Linked DNA regions of Myxococcus xanthus. The main gene of each other region encodes a partner of the protein of the gene in region 3 in a complex. Links are inferred from orthologs where the notes say so. Each region holds a gene or a part of one and is shown on either strand. Other genes may lie near its edges. The genes, in order: BHS09_RS01355, BHS09_RS07290 and tolR.

Region 1 (7,206 bases), 6.9 Mb from region 3 along the record:
CGTGACTCCCGCGCGGACCGTGATGCTGCGCAGACAAGGTGTGACCGCCACCCTGCCCACGTCAAGCGACAGCCCCGGACGGCGGGACGCGGGCAGACCTGACAGCCAGCCACCCCTCGGGCCCGTGCCCTGTGTCCGGTGTCGGCAGGTGACCACCCTCACTTTCCAGCAGCGGACGTGCGTCTCAACGCGGCCGTGGGCATGGCCCGCCGTCGCGCTACGCAGCGAGCACGAGGTGAAGGCACATGGCGGAAGCGTTCGACGTGGTGGTGATTGGGGCGGGCCCCGCGGGTGAAGTCGCCGGTGCGCGCGCCGCGGAGGCCGGGCTGTCGGTGGCGCTGGTGGAGCATGAGCTGCTCGGAGGTGAGTGCTCGTACTGGGCCTGCATCCCCAGCAAGGCCTTGCTGCGTCCGGGAGAAGTCAGGTGGCTGGCGGAGCATGCCGCCGGCGTGCGCGAGAAGCTCCAGGATGGCATCGACGCGCGCGCGGTGCTGGACCACCGGAATTCGATGGTCAGCAACTACCAGGACGACTCCCAGGTGAAGTGGGCCGAGGACGCGAAGCTGAAGGTGGTGCGGGGCACCGGCAAGCTCACGGGCCCGCGCAAGGTGCGCGTGGAGAACAAGGACGGCGCCGTGCGGGAGCTGGAGGCCCGCAAGGCCGTGGTGCTGGCCACTGGCAGCCGGCCGCGCATCCCGGACATCCCGGGGCTGAAAGACGCCCAGCCCTGGGACAACCGCCAGGGCACTGCGGCCAGGCAGGCGCCCAAGCGGCTGGTGGTGCTGGGCGGCGGCGCCGTCGCGGTGGAGCTGGCCCAGGCGTGGCGCTCGCTGGGCTCCGAGGTGACGCTGGTGCAGCGCGGAAAGGGATTGCTGTCCCGGGCGGAGCCCTTCGCCGGAGAGCAGGTGGCCCAGGCGCTGCGGGACGCCGGCGTGCGCGTGCTGCTGGGAATGAACGTGTCGCGCGTCCAGCGGCCCGGCGGCAAGGGCGAGGTGACGGTGACGCTGTCCAATGGAGAGCAGGTCGTCGCGGACGAAGTCCTGGTGGCCATGGGCCGCGTGCCCCGCACGGAGGGACTCGGGCTGGAGACGGTGGGGCTCGTGGGCGGCAAGCCCGTGGAGGTGGATGACCAGCTCCGCGCGAAGGGCGTGGACGGCGGCTGGCTCTACGCGTGCGGCGACACCAACGGCCGCAACCTCCTCACCCACATGGGCAAGTACCAGGCCCGCATGGTGGGCGACGTCATCGCGGGCAAGCAGGCAAGGGCCTGGGCGGACGCGAAGGCCACCCCGCAAGTCGTCTTCACCCACCCGCAGGTGGCCAGCGTGGGCCTCACCGAGGCCAAGGCGCGCGAGGCCGGGCTGCCGGTGCGCACGGTGGAGAAGCAGCTCCAGGATGTGCCCGGCACGTCGCTGGTGGGCAAGGGCCTCACTGGCACCGTGAAGTGGGTGGTGGACGAGAAGCGCCGGGTGCTCGTGGGCGCCACGTTCACCGGGCCGGAGGTGGGTGAGATGCTCCACGCGGCCACCATCGCCGTGGCAGGGGAGGTGCCGCTCGACACGCTGTGGCACTCGGTGCCGTCGTTCCCCACCATGAGCGAGGTGTGGTTGAAGCTGCTGGAGGCGTACGGCCTCTAGCCCGCCGCCCCTCCGTTGCGTGCGCGGGGGTGGGCGTGGAATGGTGCCGCTGCCCACCCCACCCCTCCCTACTGATGACCGCCGTCGCCCCGGGGCCCTCCCGCTCCGAATCCCCCCCACCGGCCGCGGGTGAGGGGACATCCCTTGAAGTGCGTGCGCCCTGGGCGCGCTGGGCCTGGTGGCTCGTGCTGGCCGTCCTCGCCGTGGCCGCTGTCGCCGTGGGTCAGCATCCCCGCAGGGGCGTGGACTTCCGCGTCTACCTCATGGCGGCGGAGCGGTTCTGGGAAGCCACGGACATCTACCGCCTGTCCGACGGCACCATGCCGTTCAAGTACGCGCCCATCACCGCGCCCCTCTTCCTTCCCTTCACCCTGCTCCCCGCGCGCGCCGCCGTGGCCCTGTGGAACCTGGGCTCCATCGCCGCGCTCGCCGCAGTGGCCCGCCTCACCATGCGCGCCACGCCTTCGTCGGGGGAAGCCACGCCCTGGGCCTGGGCGCCCGCGCTGACGACGCTGGCCCTGCTGCCGTCCTTCACCTTCGAGCTGTTCTACGGTCAGGTGGACGCCGTCATCCTGCTGCTCATCCTCCTGTCCACGCTCGGCGCCGAACGCGGACAGGTGTGGCGCCCCGGCGCCGCCTTCGCCGTCGCCTTCCTGCTCAAGCCGCCCGCCGCCCTCGTCGGCCTCTTCTTCCTGTGGCGCCGGCATTGGCGCGTCATCGGCGCCACCGCGGTGGTGGGACTGGTGCTCACCCTGCCCACGCTCGCCCGCTACGGCTGGGACGGCACGCTGGTCCAGTTCCAGCTCTGGAGCGACACGCTGGCGCGCACCACGCCGCCCTGGGCGCTCCAGTCCAACACGCAGGGCCTGCCCACCGTGCTGCTGGCGCTGGTGTACCCGCCCGACACCGTGGTGCCCCCCGGTGACATGTCCCTGGCGCAGGCCGTGGCCATGGTCCTGTTCGTCGCCGCCGTCGTGTGGGCAAGACCCGGGCCAGCGGACCTCATCGCCGTGTGTTGCCTGGGTGTCACCCTGCTGTCACCGCTGGCGTGGCGCGCGAACTACGTGCTGGCCTGGCCGTTGATCCGTGCCGCGGTGGAGAGCCGCCACCGGCCCAACCTGGTGCTGGTGGCGCTCATCGCCCTCACGGGTGTCCTCGTCTCCGACTCGGGACTGGGCGCGGAATGGAGCCGCCACGTCCTCCTGTGGCGCCCCTTCGCGCTCGTCTACACGGCGCTGCTGATCGCCCTGCTGTCGCAGATGCGCCGCATGGGCGCACCGCGAGCGGTGGTGGACGCCGACGCCGTGTCACGCCTGCCACGTTGCTTTGGTGGCGGGCTCGCGCCGTGACGCTTCCGACAAGTTGATGGAAGCAAAGTGTCACGGGCCCCGGACAGGCCCGACACATGGCGTCGCTATATGCGCGTCCAGTCATGTTCGAGACCTTCGACAGCGGCCCGGACGTCCAATCGGCGCGGCGGTTCGCGCTCTCCACTACGGCGTCCGTCGCCGTGTTCGCGCTGATGGGCATCGCCGCCATCACCGCGGCCGGCAAGGTGACGGAAGTCATCAAAGAGAAGAAGGGCACGGACGTGGTGTTCCGTCCGCCGCCCCCTCCTCCGCCACCACCCGTGGTTGAGGCGAAGCCGCCGCCTCCGCCCCCGCCTCCTCCCAAGCCGAAGCTGGCGCCCAGGCCCGCTCCGCCCGCAGCCGCGAAGGCGCCCCCGCCGGCCGCGCCCACCGTGGCGCCCGCGCCCATCGTCGTCCCCAAGGAAGTACCGCTGGAGAAGCCGCCCGAGGCCGCGACGGAGACGGTGGCCGCCGCGCCCATCGCCGTGGGTGGCACCGGCGCGCTCGTTCCCGGTGGCGTGGTGGGCGGCGTCCCTGGCGGTGACACGCTCGCCGGCGGTGGCGGCCGCGTCGCGCCCATCAACCTTCCGGAGTCCGGCACGCCGCCGGAGCCCCTCTCCTCCAACCTCACGCCGGAATACCCCTCCGAGGCCCGCTCCAAGGGCCTGGAAGGCATGGTCATCCTCAAGGGCGTGGTGGGCGTGGATGGCCGCGTCAGCCAGCTGAAGGTGATGCGCGGCGACGAGCCCTTCGCCAGCGCGGCCATGGCCGCCGCGAAGACGTGGCGCTTCAAGCCCGCAGTCGTCGGCGGTCAGCCCACGGCGGTGTTCCGCATCTTCAAGGTTCCGTTCCGTCTCAAGTCGTAAGCCGAAAAGGCCTCACCCGCACCTGCCCCCCAGGAGCAACCCGTCATGAATTTCAATCTCAGGGACATCTACAACCACATGGGTGTGTTCGCGCTGGGCATCGCGTGGACCCTCATCCTCTTCGCCGTCGCGTCCCTCGCGGTGTTCTTCGAACGCCTCTTCGTCTTCTTCCGCTCGCGCTCCATCTCCAAGCGCTTCGCGTCCCGCGCCGGTCCGCTCCTCACCCAGCACCAGCACGAAGCGCTGGTGAAGGAGGCGGAGGCCACCAAGGGCAGCCACCTGGCCATGCTGCTGGGCGGAGGCATGAAGCACTTCCTGGCCAGGTCCCGCGTGCCCGCCGGCAAGCTGGGCCCGGTGGAGCTCACGCGCCGTGAGCTGGTGCGCATCAACGAGCGCGTCAGCGCGGACGTGCGCCGCGGCATGTCCGTGCTCGCCACCGTCGGCTCGGTGGCGCCCTTCGTCGGTCTGCTTGGCACGGTGGTGGGCATCATCGAGGCCTTCGCCGGCATCGCCAAGGAAGGCTCCGGCGGCCTGGGCGCGGTGTCCGCCGGTATCGCCGAGGCGCTCGTCGTCACGGCCCTGGGTCTGCTCGTCGCCATCCCCGCGGTGCTGATGTTCAACTTCCTCTCCACTCGCGCCGACTCGCTCCAGCTCTCCCTGGACGCCGCGCGGAGCGAGTTCATGGACTACCTGGAGGACCTGGGGCCGCAGAAGCCCGCCGCCGTCAACGGCGCGGCGGTGGCCACGGGCCCGGAGCTGGCTGCTCGCAAGGAGTCCCGCGATGTCCACCCCGCGTAGGAGCCTGACGCCGGAGATGAACGTGACGCCCCTGGTGGACGTGGTGCTCGTCCTCCTCATCATCTTCATGGTCGTCACGCCCCAGATTGAGTCCGGCGCCGCGGTGGAGCTGCCCACCGCGACGAACCCGGACAAGGAGAACAAGGAGCTGACGCCCACCACGGTGAGCCTGTCCGCGACCGGGGCCTTCTTCCTGGACCGCAAGGAGCTCAAGCGCGACGCGCTCATGGCCGAGCTGAAGGCCGTGCGCGCGAAGGACCCGGACTCGCCCGTGGTGCTCAAGGCCGACCGGGGCGTGCGCTACTCCGAGGTGCGCGGCCTCTTCAAGGCGATGCAGGAGCTGGGCTTCCCCGGCATCAACCTGCAGGTCGTCGACAAACAGAAGAAATAGGAGCGCACGCCATGGCATTCGACCTCGGAGGCGGAAAGGGCGGCATCCGCCCGGCGATGAACGTGACGCCCCTGGTGGACGTGGTGCTCGTCCTCCTCATCATCTTCATGGTCGTCACCCCGCTGATGACGAAGCAGATGTGGATGACGGTGCCCGCCAAGGGCGATGACCAGGAGGCCCCTCCGCCTCCTCCCGATGCACGGCCACCGGTGGTCCTCACGGTGGACAAGTCCGGCGTGCTGCGAATCAACCGGGAAGAAGTGCCCCGCGACCAGGTCGTGGCCCGGCTCCAGCGCATGCTCAACGCGCGCCCGGACAAGATTGTGTTCTTCGACGCCAGTGATGATGTGCCGTACGGCGCCGCAATGGACGTGCTGGACCTCGCGCGAGGCGGGGACATCACTGTCGGCGTGCTGCCGGACAAGCTCGCGGATTGATGCAGTGCCGCGGCGGACCGTGACACCAAGTTTGCGGTCCGCCGCCTGAATCGTCACAGCCCCTTCATCCAGATGCCATGCGTGTCGCGTTCTCTACGCGCACCTCGGCAAGGAGTGTCGTGTTGTCTCGCACTGCCCCCTTGCGCGCCATTTTGGCTGCGCTTGTCATGACAGCTACGCCCGTGTTCGCACAGGCGCCCGGCGTTCCGGGCTCGGCTCCCGCTCCCGCGGTCGACCCCGTCACGCAACCTCTTCCCCCATCCGAGGAAACCCAAGCGTCGCAGCCGAAGGACACCACGACGCAGCCGTCTGGGATTGCCGCGCAGCCCACCGCGGCTGATCCTTCCGCGCAGCAGTCGGGCACCGTGACGCCGCCGACGGCCGCGCACCCCGGCACCGAGACCGCGCCGACCGCGCAGCAGCCGAGCGTCACGCCATCGCCCACCGCGCAGCAGCCCGGCACCGAGGCGTTGCCGACGGCGCAGCAGCCCGGCACCGAAGCCGACCCCACCGCGCAGCAGCCCGCGGCGCCGGTCGATGAGTCCATGGAGGACATGAGCGACGACGAGGCGATGCTGGCCGAGTCCTCCGTGCCGCCCCCGGGCTTCACCGGCATCCACGGCCGCGTGACGGACGAAGCCAACGGCGAGGGCCTCATCGAGGCCACCGTGAAGGTCGTGACGGGCGCCCAGAAGCAGGTGCTCACCGACCTGGACGGCTTCTACCGGGTCGCGGTGCCGCCCGGAAAGTACGACCTGCGCGTCTTCTATGACGTGTACCAGGGCCGCCGCATCACCGGCGTCGTGGTGACGAAGGGCAAGGCGACGAAGCTGGACATCGCGCTCGGCGCGGACGAAGGCGCGGTGCAGGAAGTCGTCGTCGAGGCCCGCGCGGACCGCCGGGCCGAGGGCGCGCTGCTCCAGGAGCGCAAGAAGGCCGCCGCCGTGTCGGACGCCATCAGCGCGCAGGAAATCGCGCGAACGCCGGACTCCAGCGCCTCCGACGCGGTGAAGCGCGTGGTGAGCGCCACGGTGGTGGACGGCCGCTACGTGCTGCTGCGCGGCCTGGGTGGCCGCTACAGCACCACGCTGCTCAACGGCGCGCTGCTGCCCAGCACCGAGCCGGACGAGCCCAGCGTCCCGCTGGACATCTTCCCCACCAGCCTGCTCGCCAACCTCAACGTGGTGAAGAGCTACACACCGGACCTCCCCGGCACCTTCGCCGGCGGCACGCTGCTCATCGAAACCAACTCCTACCCGAGCGAGTTCGAGCTCAAGCCGCGCATCAGCCTGGGCGGCGACTCCGAGACGACGTTCCGCGAGCGCAACAGCCAGGCCCAGGGCGGCTTCGGTGAGAACCTGGGCTTCCCCGGCGGGAGCCGCCAGCTCCCCAACGCGATTCCGCGCGACAGCGGCCTGGGGATGTCGGGCGAGTCCAGCGACGTGCTGGAGCAGCAGTACCGCAGCTTCCCCAACATCTGGCAGGCGCGCCGCACCACCGCGCTGCCCAACATGGGCCTGGGCGTGTCCATGGGCGACACCCTGCGCTTCGGCAACAGCCGGCTGGGCTACCTGGCCAGCGCCAACTACGGTCACCGCGACGGCGTGCAGGAGGGCACCTTCGCCCGTACCGACCGCGACGAGACGGGCGCGCTCAACGCCCGCGACGCGGCCCGCAGCACGCAGGGCTTCGAGACGGCCAGCCTCAGCGGCCTGGGCAGCGTCGGCT
Region 2 (7,190 bases), 5.5 Mb from region 3 along the record:
CGGTGACGTTGTCGTAGTTACGAACCGGCGTCGGGAACTCACCGGCGAAGCCGCTGCCGGGGTTACCGAGGAAGTACGTGTTGCCGTCGTCGCGGCTCATGTCCTCGATGACCGAGTTCATGTCCTTGTGCGTGTAGCTCGCACCCAGGCGGGTGTTCGCCAGCACTTCGTACTCGGCGCCGACCACGATTTCGTCAGAGGACTGGGCCTTGATGTCCGGGTCGACCGGCGTCCCGCCAACCGTGCCGCCCGTGTAGAAGCGGTTCACGTTGCGGCTGCTCTCCGGAATGGCAAGCAGGTTCGAGTCGGAGTTGCACGTAGCCTGCTGGCTCTCGAAGCTGGACGGGTCGCACGAGGTCGTCGTGCCCTGGCCCGGCTCCGCGAGGGAGCGACGCGCGGAGATGCGGTTCTCACCCGGGAACGCGCGGTCCATCAGGTTGAGCGGGACCTGCTCGTAGTAACGAGCGAAGTTCACGAACACCTTCGCGCGGCCGTTGGCGAACGGGTCGACGATCGCGCCGATACGCGGCGACCACTGATTGCCGAGCAGCAGAGAGAGGTCGCCGTTGCCGCCGTAGAGCGCCTGCACGTCGTAGCGGACGCCCAGGTTCAGGGTCACCCGGTTCGCGATGGACCAGGAGTCCTGGAGGAAGCCACCGACCGTGGTGCTGGTCGTCTTGGCAACCTGGGTGAACTGCGTCACCGCAGAGTCAGGACCGGTCTGATACCCGTAGCGACGCGCATCGTGCACGGCGGGGCCCTGGCCAGCAACCCCGTAGTTCCCACCCTCCTGGAAGAACACGCCGCCGCCGTACGCCTTCACCTGGTCGAACGACAGCAACTCGACGTCCACGCCTGCCTTGAACACGTGGGTACCCAGCGCGTTCAGCAGGTAGGTGGCCTTCGCGTTGGCCTGGTAGCGATCCAGCGTCTGGTCGCTCATGAAGCCAGGGCCGCCCACCCCGTAGCCCGTCACCGGGCAGCGGAGCAGCTGCTCTGCAGGCGTGCTGCCGCAGGCACCCTCCTGCCCTTCGGGCAGGGCTTCGAACAGGGTCAGCGCGCGCGGGGTGGTGTACACCATCCGCGAGTAGCCGGCCAAGCCCGTGCGATCGCCCAGGTTGCTGCCGTCACCCGGCAGGGTGGACGCGGTCTGGTGGAACCAGCCGAGGTTCGCATCAACGAGGACCTTCTTGTCCGCGAAGGCACCGGCGTACTTCAGAGCCAGCGACGTCGTGTTGGCCTTCGTCTCCGTGAGACCGAAGTCACCCGGACGGGTAGCCAGCACGCCCGGCAGACCACCCGACTGGGGATTGACGCTCAGCTTCCCAAGGCCACCCGTCGACGTCGGCGTGCCGTTCAGGGCGAACGACACGTTGTGGTCCTGGTTGATGAGGTACGTCAACTTACCCATGTACTGAATGGTACGCGAGTCGGCGTAGTAGTTCCTGGCGGAACCGGGGATCGCGTCCGCGACCGTGAAGTCGGTCTCGTCCTTGATGGTGTTGCCTTCGTCATCGACGCGCAGCGCATTGAGCGTGCGGGTGTGCTGGTAGCGGGTGAACGACGGCGCGAAGCCGGCGAAGAACCACAGCTTGTCCTTGAGGATCGGACCACCGAGGGTGGCGCCGAAGTCGCCCAGGTTCCGCAGCTGGTTCAGGCCGGTGATGACCGTGCCCTCTTCACGAACCTGCTTGCGGGTGCCCTCGAGGGTGCCCGGCGTCCAGTTCGCGAACACGGAGCCGTGGAACTCGTTGGAGCCCGACCGGGTGACCGCGTTGATGACGCCGCCGGTGGACCGGCCGAACTCCGGCATGTAACCGCCGGTGATGATGTTCACGTCCTGCACGAACTCGATGCTCAACGGGCTGGCGTTCACGCCGAAGGCCGGGTCGTTCGTGGACAGGCCGTCCACCACGTAGCCGTTCTCAGGCGAGGTCGAGCCGTTGATGGACACGCCGTAGTTGTCGTTCTGGGCGCCAGGCGCGAGCTCGGCCAGGGACTCGAAGGAGCGGGTTGCGCCGCCCTTACCACCCGGACGCGCAACGGCGATGCGCTTGATGAACTCCTGATCGACGTTCACGCCCATCGTCGTGGAACCCACGTCGATGGTCGGGGGCGCGCCGACGATCTCCACCACCTCACCGAGCGCCTCGGGGAGCAGCTCCACGTTGACACGGATGGTGCGGTTGAGGCGCAGCTGGATGGCCGAACGAGCGTACGGCTTGAACTGCTCCTTCTCGAACCGCAGGGTATAGTCGCCGGGGGGCAACTGGGGGATGCGGTAGTTACCCTGCGCGTCGGTGACGACCGTCTGCTCACCCTGAAGGTTGGGCGAGGTGGCGGTCACAACGACGTCAGCGGCAGGCTGCCGACTCTGAGCGTCGATCACCGTACCGATGATCGTGCTCGACTGTGCGAAAGCCGCGGATCCGTACAGCAGACCTGCGGCGACAACAACTCCGGTTTCCCGGAGCACTCGGTTCAAGTGCATACCAGACCCCTCCAAGGTGGGCTGCAAGTGAAAATGACCCGGGAAAATATCCGAGGTCGAGCAGTTGTCAATAGACCGTTGCTTTTTGGTAACCAGTGGGGCAATTGCCCGATCACGCCACAACCGTCGACCATGCTTGCTTGAACCCGGAACGCGTTTCTGTATGGTAGCGCGCCCTTTCATCCGGGCGGAGCGTCGCCGATGGGTGTCCATTGGTGAAGAGGAGTCTAGTGCATGTTCGATTCAGTCCTTGACCGTGGTCAGGGGCCCAAGTCGCGATTCGGCGTCGGGGCTACTGTCTCGGTTATCCTCCATGTGGCGCTGTTCGGCCTCGCCGTCTGGCTGTCGACGCGGCCGCCCGTCGAAGAGGAGAAGGAGATTGAGGTCACGCTGAAGGCGACCATGGCACCGCCTCCGCCGCCCCCTCCGCCTCCGCCTCCTCCTGCCTCTTCGAGCAAGCCGAAGACGGAGCCGAAGAAGCCCAAGAAGCCGGACGCCATCGTCCAGCCGAAGGAGATTCCGAAGGAGGTCCCGAAGGAAGTGGAGCCCTCCGACGAGCCTCCCGCTGAAGAAGAGGCGAGCGAAGAAGTCGTCGAGGGCGGCGTGGAGGGTGGCGTGGTCGGCGGCGTCGTCGGTGGCGTGGTCGGTGGTGTGATTGGCGGCGTGGTCGGCGGCCAGTTGGGCGGGACGGGAACCGACGTGCTTCCGTTCGGCGCGGGCATGACGCGTCCAGAGAAGCTTTCCGGTCCTCAGCCCGAGTACTCTCGTGAGGCGCTCGAGGCTCGCGTCCAGGGAACGATGATCGTGAAGTGCATCGTCACCGTGGAAGGTCGAGTGGAGAACTGCCGGATCATCAAGCCCCTGCCCCACATGGACCGGGCCGTCCTGGACGCGCTGGCATCGTCGCGCTACAAGCCGGTCACGTTCCAGGGCCGTCCTGTGCAGGTGGACTACACCTTCACCCTGAACTTCAAGCTGCCGCGCTGAGTCAGGGCGCGTCGTTTAGAGGCGTATTGCCGACTACCCCGCGCTCGTGAGGAGGAGCGCTCAACCCAACCATGCAATTCACTCTCGCAGAAATCTGGGCGCACACGGGCCTCTTCGCCCGAATGATCATCTTCACCTTGGGCATCATGTCCATCGCCTCGCTGGTCGTGATGGCGGAGCGCATGATCGTCTTCCGCAAGACGCGGTCCGACAGCCGCAACTTCGCCGCGAAGATGGGTGCCATCCTGGCCAAAGGCGACCTGAACACGGCCGCCAACACCAACCTGGGCAAGGACGTGGGCCACCTGGGCCGGGTGATCAACTCCGGACTGACGGCGTACCGGATCAGCCCGAACAACAAGGACGTGGCGGTGGAGTCGGTGGCGCGCGCGCTGGAGCGTCAGGCGCAGCGTGAGGTCCAGAGCATGAAGCGCGGTCTGGGCCTGCTGGCCACGGTCGGCTCCACGGCGCCGTTCGTCGGTCTGCTCGGCACCACGATGGGTATCGTCAACGCCTTCCAGCTGATGGCGCAGGCGGGCTCCGGCGGTCTCGGCACCATCTCCGCCGGTATCGCCGAGGCGCTCATCACCACGGCCTTCGGTCTGCTCGTGGCCATCCCCGCGGTGATGGCGTACAACTTCCTGCAGGGCTGGGTGGACGCGCGCTCGGTGGACATCTCCGAGTCGTCCAACGAGTTCCTGGACGTGGTTGCCCGCCACCTGGGTGGTGGCGCGCACTCCTCGAACGCCGCCTGAGACGTCCCGGGCGAGCCGGGGACGACCCGATGCCCTTCACGGTGACTCTGTCTCCAGCTCTTCTTCGGGGAGCTGGAGGCCCACCGTGAAGGCGGGCACCTCCTTACCAGGAAACAGGTAAAGACATGGGAATGTCAGCAGGCCCCAAGGGGGGCGTCAAGAGCGACATCAACGTCACGCCGCTGGTCGACGTGGTGCTCGTGCTCCTCATCATCTTCATGGTCGTCACCCCGATGCTCCAGCGTGGCAAGTCCGTGGAGCTCCCGAAGGCCACCGAGATCGAGAAGGAAGGAAAAGGGAAGGAAGCCGACCCGCTCATCCTCTCCATCACCCCGGACAAGAAGGTGTTCGTGGAGAATGACCAGGTGGATGAGAAGGGGCTCCAGGAGAAGCTCACCGAGGAGATGTTGAAGGATCCAGGCAAGAAGATCCTGCTCAAGGGCGACAACGCGCTCAGCGTCGGTGACGTGCGCAAGGTGCTGGACGTGGCCCGCAAGTCCAAGGCCAAGCAGATCTCCCTGGGCGTCGAGGAGAAGAAGTAATGGCCGGCCGCAAGCAACGACAGTGGGTCAAGCCCCAGGCGCAGCCGAACTCGGAGATCAACGTCACGCCGCTGGTCGACGTGGTGCTGGTGCTCCTCATCATCTTCATGGTCGTCACGCCGCTCCTCGAGAAGGACATCGTGGTGCGCGTGCCGGACACCGAGGTCGAACAGGAGCCGACGCCTCCCGACCCGAACGACCAGCAGTTGGTGGTCCAGCTCGACAAGGACGGTGGCTACTCCATCAACACGGAGAAGATTGCCCCCGCCGACTACGTGACGCGGCTCAAGCGCATGCTGGCGGCCAAGAAGGCGGACGACAAGGTCGTCTTCTTCATGGCGGATGACGCCACCAACTACGGGCGGCTCATCACCGCGCTGGACGGCGCGAAGGCCGCTGGCGCGAAGGTGCTGGGCATGGCCACGGAGCTGCCGCAGAACGCCATCATCCAGGGCACCTCGGTCGATACGCCGACCCCGCCCCCCGCACCCACGCCCTGAGACTCCTCTTCCGGAGCCTACGCTCCGGGTGGGTACGTGGTTCACATCGAGAAGCTCGTCGGCTAGAGTTCACTCCTCATGGCCGACGAGCTTCTCATTTTCGAGCAGACCATCGAAGCCCTGTTCCTGCGGGCACTGCACGGGCGCCTGACGCCTGAGTGCAAGGCACGCCTGCGTCAGGCAGGGCTCGATGTGGACCAGAAGCTCCGGCCAGCCTACACCTTCGATGCGTGGATGACGTTCCTTCGCATCACGTCGGAGGAGCTCTTTCCCCAACTCTCGCTCGAGCAGGGAACCTGGAAGCTGGGTGAGGCCTATATCGAAGGCTTCCGCGAGACGATGCTGGGACGCGCCGTCCTCTCATTGCTTCGCGTGCTGGGGCCCCGCAGGACGCTGATGCGGGCCACGCAGAACTTCCGGGCTGGCAACAACTACACGGAATCCAAGCTGCGTGAGCTGGGGCCCACCCAGTTCGAGCTCTGGATGAACGAGGTAGGCCCCTACCCTGCCTTCACCGCGGGCATCATCCACGCGGGGCTGCGGGTGGCCGGTGCGCAGGACATCGTCATCGAGATGTCCGGCTACGACGGCCACGCCTGCGTCTACCGAATCAACTGGAACGAGGCCTCGGTCTCTTCCGGCGTGGCGGGCAGCGGAGACTCCAAGGCCGCCAGGAGGTCGGGGTCCATCAGCTCCCTGTAGATGAACTCCGCCAGCAGGCCCGTCACCATCCAGATGGGCAGGATGTAGAGCGAGGTCATCTGCCAGAGAATGGCGCCGGCATCCGCGTAGTACCAGATGCGGTATCCCGTGAGCCGCTCCAGCAGGACCCCGGAGAAGCCTTCAAAGAGCAGGATGACCACGCCGTACACAGCGGCTCGCAGGCCCGTGTGCTGGTACAGCATCCAGCGGTAGAGCGGCTCGATGAAACAGAAGCACGCCACGCCATAGATGACGAACATCCACAACGAGCACTGTCCATACGCCGTGGAGATGGGCGTATCCCAGATGGCGTTGAGTCCCAACCGGTCGTCCACGCGCCATTGGAAGCGGAAGAGCGCCTCCAGCAGCGGCACGTGCTGGGCAATCCGCACCAGGTTGTAGAAGAAGATTTCGGCGCTGAGCCCCACCATGCCGTAGAGGCAGAAGCGGAACACCCCGAACGCCACCTTCATCCGTTGGCCCCGCTTGATGTCCGCCCTGCGGATACGAACCTGCCGGCGCTGACGAACGACCCCCGATTCCACTGCGGCCTTTGCCCCCATCGCGTCCCCCAAGGTGGGTGAAACGCTACCGGACTCATCAGGGCATGGCTAGTCCCGGCTTCACAAATACCAGGACACTGAAACTCAAACCTCCCGAGGCTGGGATGGGCATCCGCCGCCGCGGATTGGCGAGCGCGGGTCTACGCCTGGGGTGGCTCTCGGTACGTGCGTTGCTGAAGGACTCCGCGCGGAACGGCGAGAGGACGGGTCATGTTGGCGAGGGTGCGGTCGGGGGCGTTGATGGGTATCGACGTGGTGGTGGTGGAGTGTGAGGTCGACATGGCGCTCGGCCTCCCCTACTTCAACGTCGTGGGGCAGGCGGAGGGCGCGGTCCGGGAATCGAAAGTGCGCGTCATCTCCGCGCTGAAGAACACGGGCTTCGAGCTTCCTCAGAAGCGAATCACCGTGAATCTGGCGCCCGCGGATTTGAAGAAGGAAGGCGCGGCGTTCGAGCTGCCGATTGCATTGGGCGTCCTAGCGGCGGCGAAGCTGATGGATGAAGCCCCGCTGGGACGGCTTCTCTTCGGAGGCGAGCTGTCCCTGGACGGCACGCTCCGCCCCATCAAAGGAGTGCTTCCGTTGGCGGTGGCGGCGCTCAACGGCGGCTTCGAAGGCGTCATGGTGCCCTGGGCCAATGCCGCGGAGGCCGC
Region 3 (7,143 bases):
CACCATCCGGCGCGCCGCCTTGACGCCGTCCTCGTCGGACACAATCTGCCCGCGCTCCAGGCGCACGGTGCGCTTCTGGTAGCGCGACAGCAGCGTCGCATCGTGCGTGGCCACCATCACCGTGGTGCCGCGCACGTTGACCTGCGTGAGCAGGTCCATGATTTCGACGGTGAGCGCCGGGTCCAGGTTGCCGGTGGGCTCGTCCGCCAGGAGGATGGTGGGGTCATTGACGAGCGCCCGCGCGATGACGACGCGCTGCTGCTCTCCACCCGACAGGCGCAGGGGGTAGGAGTCCGCCTTGTGCTCCAACCCCACCAGCTTGAGCATGCGCCGCACCTTCTCGCGCGCCTCCGCGCGGGGCACGCCCAACACGTCCAGCGTGAAGGACACGTTGTCCTCCACCGTCCGGTGCGGCAGCAGCTTGAAGTCCTGGAACACCACCCCGATGTTGCGCCGCAGGTACGGCACCGCGGACTCACGGATGCGGGCGATGTTGCGGCCGCCCACGAGAATCTGCCCCTTGGTGGCCTTCTCCGCGCAGAAGATGAGCTTCAGCAGCGTCGTCTTCCCCGCGCCCGAAGGGCCCGTGAGGAACACGAACTCGCCCTTCTCCACGTTGAGGTTGATGTCCGACAACACCGGTGGGTCGCCGGGATACGCCTTATATACGTGGAAGAACTGAATCATGGCGGCGGGCGGAAGGCCGCCAACCTAGCACGCCCGGGCGGCATCCCCCACGCACGCCCCGCGAGAGGGATTCCTGCCCGTTCGCCCAGGCCGCACGAATATCTGGAGCGATGTCCGGATGGGCACGCCAGGCGCCCACATCCGGAAGACCGCGTGGGCGGGCTACTGCTCGCCTTCGCCCGCCAGGTAGCTGAGGATGACCTCGTCGAGGCTCTTCTCCGAGATGAGGTCCTCGCCGAAGAGCGTCTCCACGCCAATCTCGTTGATCTTCGGCTTCTCCTTGAGGGCGCGCGCCGCGGCGACCTCCGGAGGAACCACCACGGGCGCGGGAACCGCCACGGGCGGAGGAGGCGGAGGCGGCCGCTGCGCCATGGACTGGCCAGGCTGCAGCTTCACCTGCGCCGGGTCCGTATCCGCCGCGAGCTGACCGGGCTGGTAGCTGCGCGCGGTGGACTCGTAGCTGTCGTACACCCCGTTGATGAGGTTGCGCAGCATCTCCTTGTGCTGCTCCTCCATCAACTCACGCACGACCTCCGCGAGGTTCTCCGCGTTGAGGATGTCCGCGTAGGACGTCTTCTTCGACGCGAGGATGTTCCCGCCCACGAACAGGTGGGTGATGATGTGGGGGTTGTTGACGCCCGAGTCCTCGGTCTGGACGTGGTAGACCTTCCCCTTGTGCTTGATGTTGTGATTGAAGCCGGTGACGGCTTTTTCGAAGGTTTTCGTCATCGCCGAGGTCGCGGACCGTACCAGCCGCATCCGCACGACACAAGGTAAGCGTGACCTGCTCTCGTCCTTCGTGCTGCCACACGCACACGAGTGACTCCCTGGCCCACCAGCCGTGCAGGCCACGGCGATTGCCCGGCAGTTCCGTTGAAAAGCTGAAAGCGGCTGGGATACGTACAGGCTGACGGACGGGGTTCTCGACCCCCCCACCAACGGCGAGGACGCCCGGATGAAGACCCAAGAGATTGAAAAGAAGGTGCGCCAGCAAGACGCCCAGGTGCTGGCCCAGGGGTACTCGCCCGCCATCCGCGCGATGGAGATTGCCGCCATCGTCTCCTTCGTCTCCCTGGAGGTGGCGCTGGTGTACCGGCTGTGGGGCAACCCCTATGCGGGCACGTGGCTGCTGCTCAGCGCGGTGCTGCTGGGCTACCTCGCCGCGGACTTCGTCTCCGGCTTCGTCCACTGGATGGGCGACACGTGGGGCTCCACGGAGATGCCGCTGCTGGGCAAGGCGCTCATCCGCCCCTTCCGCGAGCACCACGTGGACGAGAAGGCCATCACCCGCCACGACTTCGTGGAGACCAACGGCAACAACTGCCTCATCTCCCTGCCGGTGGCCATCATGGCCCTGTGCATGCCCATGAGCGGCCCGGGCTGGGTGTTCTGCGCGTCCTTCCTCGGCGCGATGATTTTCTGGGTGATGGCGACCAATCAGTTCCACAAGTGGTCGCACATGGACTCGCCGCCCGCGCTCGTCGGCTTCCTCCAGCGCGTGCACCTCATCCTGCCCCCCGACCACCACCGCATCCATCACACCAAGCCGTACAACAAGTACTACTGCATCACCGTAGGCTGGATGAACAAGCCGCTGACGATGGTCCACTTCTTCCCCACCGCCGAGCGGCTCATCACCTGGGCCACGGGCCTGCTGCCGCGCCAGGACGACATCGGCGCGGAGGCGGCGCGCGCGCTGGTGGTCGCCGCGGGTGGCAGCGAGGCCCCGGTGGTCCAGGCGGCCAAGGAGCTGCTCACCCAGGCCACCGTGCAGGAGAAGCCCGCCTCAACGCGGCCGTAGTCCTCCGCCGTACCAGGACGCCCGCCCGGCCTGCCGCGGCGGGCGTTCGTGCGTCCGCGCCGCGTCACCCGTCAGAAGGTCAGGTCCACCTGCTCCGCGGCGGTGATGGGCCGGCCCAGGAAACGGGCTCCCACCTCCATGAAGCGCTCCGGCACGTCGGTGACGTAGTACGCGTGCTCCGGAGTGCCTCGCGACGCCGGCGCCAGTCCGTCCCGCTCGGACAGCAGCGCGGCCACGGCGTCCGCGGTGGCCTCCGCCGAGTCCACCAGCGCCACGTGCGGCCCCACCACCTCCGCGATGACCCCCTTGAGCAGCGGGTAGTGCGTGCAGCCCAGCACCAGGGTGTCCACGCCGTCGCGGGTGAACTCGGCCAGGTAGTCGCGCGCCACCAGCAGGGGCACGTCGCCCGTGGTCCACCCCTCCTCCGCCAGCGGCACGAAGAGCGGACAGGCGCGGGCCTTCGCCCGCACCCGTGGGTCCGCGGACTCAAGGGCGCGCTGGTAGGCGCCCGATCGGATGGTGCCGGGTGTGCCGATGATACCCACCCCGCCCCCCTGCGTGCGCGCCAGCGCCGCCCGCGCGCCGGGGAGGATGACGCCCACCACCGGCACTGGCAGCGCCGCCTCCAGCGCGGGCAGCGCCACGGCCGAGGCGGTGTTGCACGCCACCACCAGCAGCTTGATGCCGCGCTCCAGGAGGAACTCCGCGTTCTTCAGCGAATAGCGCGTCACCACCTCGCCGGACTTGGTGCCGTAGGGCACCCGCGCGGTGTCCCCCAGGTACACCGTGCTCTCGTGAGGGAGCCGGGACATGAGGGCCTTGAGGACGGTGAGCCCTCCGACGCCTGAATCGAAGACACCAATGGGACTGTGGCTGCCTTGCCGCATGGAGCGTGTCCCTATCACGTTTGATGCCAGCGTCAGCGGCAGCCCCGCTGAACGCACGAAGGGCCGGGATGCATCATCCCGGCCCTCCGCTCACTGCCCAGCCCACCTGACGCGCTCAGTCCTCGATGAGGTACACCGGCAGCGAGGAGTTCGGGCCCGGGAACTGGTGGGCGACCACGTCGATGACAGGCGAGTTGTTCGGCGAGAAGTACTCGCGACCGTCGCGAGCGCTGGCGTACATCTCCACCACGTAACGGCCGGGCCGCAGGAACTGGTACACCACCACCGAGCTTTCATTCGGGCCATCGACGCAGTCGTGCCAGTCACCGACGTCGCCGTACACCAGTTCACCGGTGTGGATGTCGCGGAAGTTGATGCCCACGCGCTGCAGGCCGGCCTCGTAGCAGGTCTGGCGGTTCCCGTAACGCGAGCGCAGCTCCCACCGGACAGAGGCCCCGCCAATGGCCCACATCGACCCGGTGTGGGAGGTCGGCTGCCCCAACTGGGTGAGGATGTCGCCCCCGAAGTAGTACCAGGGCAGGCCATTCCTATCGACGGCGACGAGCTCCAACCCGTGGTAGCCCGGGTCCAGGTACGGCGTGCGGATCTGGTTGGCGGCGTGCCCTTCCCAGCACTCGAAGCGCGCCCAGTCACCGCCATCCACGCTCGCCTCGACGTGGGTGATCCCCGCCTGGTTGCAGTTGGGGCTGGGGCTGTAGCTGTTCGGCGGGAAGAGCCAGCTCAGGTAGGCGAAGGACGGCGGAGCGCCCGTCGGGGTCAGGTCCACGTTCACCGTCACGTTGCCGTCCACGGTGAAGGTTCCATGGGTCTCGTACAGCAACTCATTGCCGTAGCCGACGCCTTCCAGGCGGAACGAGTAGGTCCCCGGCGCGAATCGGTGGAGGACGATGCCGTCGAAGCCGTTCGCCTGGCAGTTGTAGCGGCCGTCGTTGGCCAGCACCTCGCCGGGGATGATGACGTTGACGCCATGGACCGCGCGGACATCGTCGCAGCGCTGACCACCGAAGCTCCAGCGGAAGGTCACATCCCCCTCGTAGCGGGGCACATCGCAGCACGGCTCTTCATGGACGACACAGCCAGGGAGGATCGCAAACAAGCAGAGGAATGCGACCAGCAACCGGGAGTTCATGGGGCACCTGTCGGTGGGGCAGTAAGGTGTTCGGCCCGCTTCTGCTCCATCCGACGGGCGGCGGCGGGAATTATTCACCGCCCTGGGCAATCCAGCTCAAGCAAGCAACCGTTTCCCCATTGTTTGACCCTGTCTTATCGGAGTGTTACGCGCTGCTCCCCATGACGCCCCACCTGCCCCTGGCGCTTGGCGCCATGAACTACGTGGAGATCATCCGCGACGCCTCCCTCATCGAGCTGGCAGTCCTGCTGCTCCTGATGGGCGTATCCGTGGCCTCCTGGGCCCTCATCGCCATGAAGGCGTCCCAGCTCGCCAAGGCTCGCGCACAATCTCTCACCTTCCTCGACACCTTCTGGAAGGCCTCGCGCCTGGAAGCCATCTACCAGACGGCCCAGAAGCTGGACGGCTCGCCGCTGTCGAAGGTCTTCTGCGCTGGCTATGAGGAGCTGACCAAGCTGGCGCAAGCCAAGGAGGGCGGCACCGAAGGCGCGCTGGCCGAACGGCTGGGCGGCATCGAGAACGTGGAGCGCGCGCTCCACCGGGCCTCCACGGCGCAAATCACCGAGCTGGAGAACCGGGTGTCCTTCCTGGGTACCGTGGGCGCGGCGTCGCCCTTCGTGGGCCTGTTCGGCACCGTTATCGGCATCCTGAGCGCGTTCAACCAGATTGCCGAACAGGGCAACGCGACGCTGGCCACGGTGGCCGCGCCGGTGGGCAACGCGCTCTTCGCTACCGCCGCGGGCCTGTTCGCGGCGATTCCGGCGGTGGTCGCCTACAACTCGTTCGTCAGCCGCATCAAGGTGTTCGACACGGAGATGTCGAACTTCTCCGCGGACTTCCTCAACATCATCAAGCGTCACTTCTTCCGGTAGCCGGGGGCCACCATGGGAATGGGCGGAGGAAACCGCGGCGGTGGCCGCACCACCATGAGCGAAATCAACGTCACGCCCATGGTGGACGTGATGTTGGTGCTGCTCATCATCTTCATGGTGACGGCGCCCCTCATCCAGCAGGGCGTGAAGGTGAACCTGCCGGAGACCAAGGCCGCGCCGGTGGAGGCCACGGAGAAGAAGCTGGTCCTCTCCATCGACGCGGGGCGCAAGGTCTACATCGGTGATGCGGAAGTGGCGCTGGAGGAGCTGGAGCAGAAGCTCGCCGCCAACGCCAAGGCGCAGGCCGACAAGGAAGTCTATCTCCACGCGGACCGGGACGTGCCGTACGGTGTGGTGGTGGAGGTCATGGCCGCGGCCCAGCGCGCGGGCATTGGCAACGTGGGCATGATTACGGACCCGTCGACCGGGGGTCGGACGTCCAACACTGGCAAAGGCAAGTCGAAGGAAGCGAAGCGCTAGCCCATGACGCCCTCCGCGGTAAGCCACAGCCTGCTCGTCACGCGCTCCACGCGGCTGTCGCGCTTCGTGGTGGTGTCCGTCGTGGGGCACATCCTGGTGCTGGTGGCGGCGATTGCGTACGCGCGCTACTCCGCCACGCCCAAGGTGGACCTGGACACCAAGCCCATTCGCGCCACGCTGGTGCGCCTGGGCAAGCCGCGCGACTCCAAGCTGCTGCCGCGCAAGGAGCAGCTGCCACCGCCCCCCAAGAAGGTGGACGCACCCAAGCCCGCTCCGGAGGCCCCGCCCCCGGAGCCCTCCCCCGCCAAGGTGGCGGTGCCCATCCCGGGTGTGCAGCCGGAGCCCTCCACGTCCAAGCCCACGCCGCAGAAGGGCGAGACGACCGGCGAGGACCGGCGCAAGCGGCTCTTCGGTGCCTTCGACAAGACGGCCAAGGCGGCCGAGCCCGAGGAGGCGGAGGGCGCCGAGGACGGCGACCCGGACGGCGACTCGGCCACCGCGGAAGGCGAGCGCTACTTCGGCCTGCTCCAGTCGCAGGTCCGCCGCCACTACAGCGTGGCGGACACCATCCCCGAATCCGAGCGGCTGCACCTCAAGGCCATGGTGGCGGTGCGCCTGGGCCGCACGGGTGAAGTGCTGGACGTGAATCTCACCAAGGCCAGTGGGAACGACCTCTTCGACTCGGCCGTCGTCACGGCCGTGCGCAAGGCCGCGCCCTTTTCTCCTCCGCCTGACCATCTCCGGGACGCCCTGCAGAAGAGCGGCGTCAACCTGGTGTTCAACGCCCTATGAAAGCCCTGCTCCTCTCCCTGCTGCTCCTCCCCGTCGTCGCGCTCGCGCAGGCGCCCACCATCGAAATCTCCGGCGCCAACTTCCGCCCGCTGCCCGTGGCGGTACCCGCGCCCCTGACGCAGAACGATGGCGCGAAGGCGTTGGTGGCGCCCTTCGACTTGGCCTTCAGCTTCGACCTGGCCGCCTCCGGCATCCTCCAGGTGCTGGACCGCAAGGGCTTCACGGCGGACGCGAAGGAAGGCATGGCCGCGGCCAGCATCAACTTCAGCCGCTGGGCGGACGTGGGCGCCGAAGCGCTCGTGAAGGTGTCGCTGGCGCAGGACGGCGGCGTGGTGCGCGGTGAGCTACGCCTGTTCAACGTGGGCACCGGCCGCGAGGACCTGAAGGTGTCCAAGGACGCGCCCGCCGATAATGCCTCGCTGCTGGCGCACCGCCTGGCGGACGCGCTCTACCGGCACTTCACCCGCGAGCCCA

The links.
Region 1: the proteins of tolR (region 3) and BHS09_RS01355 are in contact, whole or in part, in a cryo-EM structure (PDB 9DDO), measured with the Escherichia coli proteins. The link is inferred for Myxococcus xanthus from one-to-one orthologs.
Region 2: the proteins of tolR (region 3) and BHS09_RS07290 are in contact, whole or in part, in a cryo-EM structure (PDB 9DDO), measured with the Escherichia coli proteins. The link is inferred for Myxococcus xanthus from one-to-one orthologs.

Annotation. Positions count from the first base shown.
Region 1 is NZ_CP017174.1:322,777-329,982, reverse strand. The notes cover bases 3,007-5,773. They hold BHS09_RS01355 (MotA/TolQ/ExbB proton channel family protein), read left to right. Parts: upstream 3,007-3,897; coding sequence 3,898-4,650; downstream 4,651-5,773. Other genes in these bases: BHS09_RS01340 (TonB-dependent receptor), read left to right, coding at 5,556-5,773; BHS09_RS01345 (ExbD/TolR family protein), read left to right, coding at 5,053-5,478; BHS09_RS01350 (ExbD/TolR family protein), read left to right, coding at 4,634-5,041; BHS09_RS01360 (energy transducer TonB), read left to right, coding at 3,070-3,852. In the rest of the region: BHS09_RS01370 (dihydrolipoyl dehydrogenase family protein), read left to right, coding at 246-1,637; BHS09_RS01365 (glycosyltransferase family 87 protein), read left to right, coding at 1,667-2,986; more of BHS09_RS01340, read left to right, coding at 5,774-7,206. UniProt on the Escherichia coli protein: Involved in the TonB-dependent energy-dependent transport of various receptor-bound substrates. Protects ExbD from proteolytic degradation and functionally stabilizes TonB.
Region 2 is NZ_CP017174.1:1,712,062-1,719,251, reverse strand. The notes cover bases 1,851-4,601. They hold BHS09_RS07290 (energy transducer TonB), read left to right. Parts: upstream 1,851-2,725; coding sequence 2,726-3,478; downstream 3,479-4,601. Other genes in these bases: BHS09_RS07280 (ExbD/TolR family protein), read left to right, coding at 4,359-4,601; BHS09_RS07285 (MotA/TolQ/ExbB proton channel family protein), read left to right, coding at 3,550-4,233; BHS09_RS07295 (TonB-dependent receptor domain-containing protein), read right to left, coding at 1,851-2,491. Also shown: more of BHS09_RS07295, read right to left, coding at 1-1,850; more of BHS09_RS07280, read left to right, coding at 4,602-4,775; BHS09_RS07275 (ExbD/TolR family protein), read left to right, coding at 4,775-5,275; BHS09_RS07270 (DUF2378 family protein), read left to right, coding at 5,354-5,977; BHS09_RS07265 (hypothetical protein), read right to left, coding at 5,878-6,552; BHS09_RS07260 (YifB family Mg chelatase-like AAA ATPase), read left to right, coding at 6,751-7,190. UniProt on the Escherichia coli protein: Interacts with outer membrane receptor proteins that carry out high-affinity binding and energy dependent uptake into the periplasmic space of specific substrates such as cobalamin, and various iron compounds (such as iron dicitrate, enterochelin, aerobactin, etc.).
Region 3 is NZ_CP017174.1:7,192,421-7,199,563, forward strand. The notes cover bases 4,440-7,143. They hold tolR (protein TolR), read left to right. Parts: upstream 4,440-5,409; coding sequence 5,410-5,877; downstream 5,878-7,143. Other genes in these bases: BHS09_RS29545 (hypothetical protein), read right to left, coding at 4,440-4,441; BHS09_RS29550 (MotA/TolQ/ExbB proton channel family protein), read left to right, coding at 4,687-5,397; BHS09_RS29560 (energy transducer TonB), read left to right, coding at 5,881-6,669; tolB (Tol-Pal system beta propeller repeat protein TolB), read left to right, coding at 6,666-7,143. In the rest of the region: cell division ATP-binding protein FtsE, read right to left, coding at 1-687; BHS09_RS29530 (hypothetical protein), read right to left, coding at 850-1,416; carF (plasmanylethanolamine desaturase), read left to right, coding at 1,643-2,488; murI (glutamate racemase), read right to left, coding at 2,560-3,375; more of BHS09_RS29545, read right to left, coding at 3,491-4,439. UniProt on the Escherichia coli protein: Involved in the TonB-dependent energy-dependent transport of various receptor-bound substrates.